DNA from 2 places in the Kosakonia radicincitans DSM 16656 genome. Region 1 is predicted to be linked to the other one. Evidence: predicted binding sites of a transcription regulator. Region 1 holds the regulator's gene; the other holds the start of a gene.
The links. Region 1 encodes LexA, which represses DNA repair genes until DNA is damaged. Its sites were predicted from a motif close to TNCTGTATGTACATACAGNA; they were not measured.
Positions count from the first base shown of each region.

Region 2: the regulator LexA is predicted to act here: its motif matches at 1,617-1,636, upstream of metR (HTH-type transcriptional regulator MetR).

Region 1 is NZ_CP018016.1:5,445,483-5,448,618, reverse strand. Features, by position in the region: gene plsB (glycerol-3-phosphate 1-O-acyltransferase PlsB) at 1-997, opposite strand, end outside; gene Y71_RS26180 (diacylglycerol kinase) at 1,130-1,498, shown strand; gene lexA (transcriptional repressor LexA) at 1,607-2,221, shown strand; gene dinF (MATE family efflux transporter DinF) at 2,299-3,136, shown strand, end outside.
Region 2 is NZ_CP018016.1:5,560,871-5,564,006, forward strand. Features, by position in the region: gene metE (5-methyltetrahydropteroyltriglutamate--homocysteine S-methyltransferase) at 1-1,422, opposite strand, end outside; gene metR (HTH-type transcriptional regulator MetR) at 1,668-2,621, shown strand; gene Y71_RS26720 (carboxylate/amino acid/amine transporter) at 2,509-3,136, opposite strand, start outside.

The sequences.
Region 1 (3,136 bases):
TGCCTGCGGCAATGTGCGGCGGCACCAGCCCCTGGTGATAGAGCACATATGAGAGCAGCAGATAGTCCATATGGCTGCGATGGCAGGGCACATAGACAATCTCATGGCCGTCGTGCGCAAGCTGGCGCACGCGTTCGGCGTTGTGCACGTTGATCCCCTGATAGAGACGGTTCCAGGTAAAGCCGAGGATACGGTCGGTCAGACGGATCATTTCGTACGAGAAGTTGGCGGCAATCTCTTCCATCAGCGCGATAGCGTTTTGCTGCGCTTTGTCGTGAGAGATTTTTTTGCTGCGCGCTTCGTCTTCGACCGCACGGGCAATCGCTTTAGAAGAGAGCAGCTTATTGAACAGATCCTGACGCGCCGGCAGACGCGGCCCAACGGCGGCCAGACGCTGTCGCGCGAAATGCATACGCGCCACACGCGCCAGTTTCTGCGCGATAATTTTATCGGTGCCGTGCTCGGTCGCCATGCGGCGCAGGGAGACGGGCGGCGAGAAGCGCACAAAGCTATCGCGGCCAAGCCAGGAGATCGCGAAGAATTTCTGGATGCCGTTCAGCATGCGCAGCGGCGGATTAATCTCGCCTTTTTCACGCCCCGGAGAGCGGCCAAACATCACCGATACCGGCACCATTTGCACATCCAGATCCGGATGGCTGCGGTGTAAATCCAGGTAGTCGTGGAACAGTTTGATGGACTCTTCTTTTGGCGTGTAATAGGTAAACACGCGCGGCCCGCCATGAATAAACACGAAACGCGGCAGTAATACGCCGTCGATTTCCAGGGGTTCCAGGGGATCGGGCAGTTCGTGCGCCAGACACTGAGCACGCAACGTCATCAAATCTGCCTTAGAGTTATAAGGCAGCACGTACATAATAGGACGTGAAGTATCGAGACCCAGTTCCTGTGCAGGTTCTGCAGGTATCGATTTACTTTTTACCAGTACACTTAATGGTAAATTCAGTAATTTGTAGTAAATTCGTGGCCAACCGGACATAAAAGATGAAAAGCCTCTGGTTAATAATAGTGCCATTGCGCCGCAAGAATATCAGAAAGCGCACGTAATTTCTGTTGTACCTCAGTACGCTGATGTAGACATTGACGTTTATTACATAAAAAGGTTCTTTTCATGGCCAATAATACCACCGGAATTACCCGAATCATTAAAGCAGCAGGTTACTCATGGAAGGGCGTTCGCGCTGCATGGATCAATGAAGCCGCCTTCCGTCAGGAGCTGGTAGCCGTTGTTTTAGCTATCATTATTGCTTGCTGGCTGGACATTGACACGGTCACACGGGTATTGCTGATTAGCTCGGTGTCGCTAGTAATGATTGTTGAAATCCTAAATAGTGCAATTGAAGCTGTCGTAGACCGAATTGGTTCTGAATTTCACGAACTTTCCGGTCGGGCGAAGGATATGGGATCGGCGGCAGTGCTGATGTCGATCCTGCTGGCGCTGTTTACCTGGATCTCGCTTCTTTGGTCGCATTTTCGATAACGCTTCCAGAAATCAATAACTCCCTGGTTTTTTGCTTAAATTTGGTTCCAAAATCGCCTTTGACTGTATATACTCACAGCATAACTGTATATACACCCAGGGGGCGGGATGAAAGCATTAACGGCCAGGCAGCAAGAGGTGTTCGATCTCATCCGCGATCGCATCACCCAAACCGGTATGCCACCAACGCGTGCGGAAATCGCACAGCAATTGGGGTTCCGTTCCCCAAATGCGGCTGAAGAACACCTGAAAGCGCTTGCGCGCAAAGGGGTTATCGAAATCGTCTCCGGCGCATCGCGTGGTTTGCGTCTGCTGCTGGAAGAAGAAGAGGATATCGGTTTACCGCTGATTGGCCGCGTTGCTGCGGGTGAACCGCTGCTGGCGCAACAGCATATCGAGGGTCACTATCAGGTCGATCCCGATCTCTTCAAGCCTCACGCGGATTTCCTGCTGCGCGTCAGCGGTATGTCGATGAAAGACATCGGTATTATGGACGGCGACCTGCTCGCAGTGCATAAAACGCAGGACGTGCGTAACGGCCAGGTGGTCGTCGCACGTATTGATGATGAAGTTACCGTGAAACGTCTGAAAAAACAGGGTAACACCGTCGAACTGCTGCCGGAAAACAGCGAGTTTTCCCCGATCGTCGTCGATCTGCGCGATCAAAACTTCACCATTGAAGGGCTGGCGGTTGGCGTCATCCGTAATGGTACATGGCTCTAACGCCTGTTCTTTTCGCAGCGACACAGAATACCGTGGCGCTGCGTAATACACTTTTCCCCCATTGATTCGACACTGCCATGCCGTTGCTGAATGCATCTGACAGAGCACTGTGGCGGCTTGCGCTGCCCATGATCTTCTCCAATATCACTGTTCCGTTACTGGGACTGGTGGATACCGCCGTGGTCGGGCACCTGGATAGCCCTGTTTACCTCGGCGGCGTGGCGATTGGCGCAACGGCTACCAGCTTTTTGTTTATGCTGCTGCTGTTTTTGCGGATGAGCACAACCGGTCTTACGGCACAGGCGTTTGGCGCGAAAAACGCACCTGCGCTGGCGCGCGCGCTGGTACAACCGCTGCTACTGGCGCTGTTGGCTGGCGGGGGAATTATGTTGCTGCGTACGCCGCTCATCGATCTAGCGCTGCACATCACCGGTGGGAGCGAAGCCGTGCTGGAACAAGCGCGGCGCTTTCTTAATATCCGCTGGCTGAGTGCGCCAGCGTCGTTGGGAAATCTGGTATTACTCGGCTGGTTGCTGGGCGTGCAGTATGCCCGTGCTCCGGTGATCCTGCTGGTGGTAGGGAACCTCCTCAACATTGTTCTCGACCTGTGGCTGGTGATGGGTCTGCACATGAATGTGCAGGGGGCAGCGCTCGCCACCGTTGTGGCTGAGTATGCGACTTTCGCCATCGGTCTGCTGATGGTGCACCGCGTGTTGGTGATGCGCGGCATCACCCTGCCAGCGCTGAAAAATGCCTGGCGCGGCGGTATGCGGCGCTTATTAGCGCTTAACCGCGATATCATGCTGCGCTCGCTGCTCTTGCAGCTCTGCTTTGGCTCAATCACCGTACTGGGCGCGCGTCTTGGTGGCGAGACAGTCGCCGCTAACGCGGTGCTGATGATGTTTCTCACCTTTA
Region 2 (3,136 bases), 120 kb from region 1:
ATGCTCCTGTTCAATAATCGCCTGTTTAATGTGTTCAGCGATGCCGGTGCGGTAATTGCCCGCATCTAAACGTCCCTGTTTAAAATCCAGACGCAAGCCGCGGATCTCGGTGGTTTGCGGGAACGAGCCGATAGTCGTGGTCGGCCACGCTGGCAGGTTGAAACGCACGCGCTGCGCTTGTGCACGCTCAGCGTACGGACGCGCGCGCTGGCTGTCCTGCGCGGTGATCGCCGCCAGACGTTTTGCCACCGCCGGGTTGTGCACGCGGGTAGAGTGGCGGCGCGCCTGGATCGGGGCGCTCCATTCATTCAGTTTTTCTGTGTTGCCGCTGTTCAGGGCATCACGTAATAGCGCCAGTTCTTCACATTTTTGCAGGGCGAAGGCGAACCAGCTTTTCACTTCGGCATCAAGACGTGTCTCAACACTCAGATCGATCGGGCTGTGCAGCAGCGAGCAGGAAGAGGCAACCCATAGCGGGCGTTTGCCGACCACATCCTTAATCTGCGCATATTTTTCACTCAGATCGGCGCGCCAGACGTTACGGCCATTCACCAGACCGGCAGAGAGCAGCCAGTCGGCAGGCAGACGCTGATGCAGCTGCGCAACGTTGTCTTTACCGTGTACCAGATCGACATGCAGACCCTGCACCGGCAACGCGGTAATGGTGTCCAGGTTCGGCGTGACGCCTTCGAAATAGGTGGTCAGCAACAGTTTTACTTTGCCGTTCAGGGCGTCATACGCCGGTTTGAAGGCGTCCAGCCACGCTTGCGGTAGTTCCAGCACCAGCGCCGGTTCGTCTATCTGCACCCACTCAATACCGCGTTTCGCCAGTTCGGCCAGCACTTGCTGGTAAACCGGCAAAATATCGTTCAGCAGGCTTAAGCGATCGAATTGTTCGCCTTTCACTTTGCCCAGCCACAGGTATGTGACCGGCCCAAGCAGTACGGGTTTCACCTTGTGGCCCAGCGCCAACGCTTCGTCCACTTCATCCAGCAGTTGCGTCCAGGTCAGTTTGAACTGCTGGCCTTTGCTGAATTCCGGCACCATGTAGTGGTAGTTGGTGTTAAACCATTTGGTCATCTCTGCCGCTGCCGCCGGTTCGCCGGTCGGTGCGCGACCGCGGCCGATGCGGAACAGGGTGTCGATATCGACAGAGCCGTCGTTGTTCTGATGACGAGCCGGCACATTGCCCAGCAGCAGGCTGGTGGTCAGAACATGGTCGTACCAGGCGAAATCACCGACCGGCAGCAGGTCGATCCCGGCCTGTTTTTGTTGATCCCAGTGACGGGCGCGCAGCTCGCTCCCTACCGCCAGCAGTTCTTCGCGAGAAGAATTCCCCGCCCAGTAACTTTCTTGCGCTTTTTTCAGCTCGCGACGCAGGCCGACGCGAGGAAAACCGAGGGTGTGGTTTTGTATTGTCATGTCTTCTTCCTTTAATTATTTGATTCTGAATGTAAAACTCTAAATAGTTCGGCTGGCAGGAAGGCGGCAACGTAGCGTGTCCCCAGGAGCTTACTGAAGTAAGTGACTGGGGCGCGCAAGGCAGTCAACGCACCTGCAAGTCGAAATATGACGAGTTTAGACGTCCAGATGTTTACACATCCATATTGTGAAGGTACTGTATAAACCTCAAGCGCAAATTGTTCATGCCGGGGTGAAGGACATTCATGATCGAAATTAAACACCTGAAAACGCTACAGGCGTTACGAAACAGCGGGTCGCTGGCTGCAGCAGCGGCAACGTTGCATCAGACGCAGTCGGCGCTTTCCCACCAGTTCAGCGATCTGGAACAACGCCTCGGCTTTCGTCTGTTTGTGCGTAAAAGTCAGCCGCTGCGTTTTACGCCGCAGGGCGAGATCCTGCTGCAACTGGCCAATCAGGTTCTGCCGCAAATCAGCCGCGCGCTGCAGGCTTGTAACGAGCCGCAGCAAGCCACGTTGCGCATCGCGATTGAGTGCCATAGCTGTATTCAATGGCTAACGCCTGCACTTGAGAACTTCCGCCAGAACTGGCCGCAGGTGGAGATGGATTTCAAATCCGGCGTAACCTTTGACCCGCAGCCTGCGCTACAACAGGGTGAGCTTGACCTGGTGATGACATCCGACATTCTGCCGCGCAGCGGCCTGCACTATTCACCGATGTTTGATTTTGAGGTACGGCTGGTGATGGCGCCGGATCATCCGCTGGCGGCAAAAGCGCGCATCACACCGGACGATCTTGCCAGCGAAACGCTGCTGATCTACCCGGTGCAGCGTAGCCGCCTTGATATCTGGCGTCATTTCCTGCAACCGGCGGGCATCAGCCCGGCGCTGAAAAGCGTTGATAACACGCTATTGTTGATTCAGATGGTTGCCGCCCGGATGGGGATCGCGGCGCTGCCGCACTGGGTGGTGGAGAGTTTTGAACGCCAGGGTCTGGTGGTGACCAAAACCCTGGGCGAAGGATTGTGGAGCCGGCTGTACGCGGCGGTGCGCGACGGCGAGCAGCGTCAGCCGGTTACGGAAGCGTTTATTCGCTCAGCGCGGAACCACGCGTGCGATCACCTGCCGTTTGTGCGGAGCGCGGAGCGACCCAACGGCGATGTACCCACAGCGAAGCCATTATCACCGAACCACCAATAATAAAGCTCGGCCAGTGCGGCTGTTCCTGCCAGATAGCGAGGTTGACCAGCAGCCCGGCGGGAACATGCACATTGTTCATAATGCCGAGCGTCCCGGCGTCAACCTGCGTTGCGCCGTAGTTCCACATAAAGTAACCCAGACCGGAAGCGACCACGCCCAGCCATACCAGCACGCCCCACTGCAAAGTGGTTGTCGGCAGCTTCTGCGGGTTACCCATCACAAACCATGCGGTGACAGCAACAACAAATGCCCCCAGATAGAACCACGCAAAGGCGTTATGCTGCGGCATGGGCCGCGTTTCCATCAGGAGTTTATAACCAACCATGCCAATGGCGAAGCTGATGTTCGCCAGCTGTACCAGAATCAAACCGATCCAGAAGTGATCGCTGACTTTGTCATAACGAATAATCGCCGCGCCAATCACCGCCAGCCCGGCGCTCAGGGCGTAGCTCCAGCGCAGCCCGCGCTTACTCAGCAGATCGTAAATCAGCGTAACGTACAGCGGCGTGAAGACA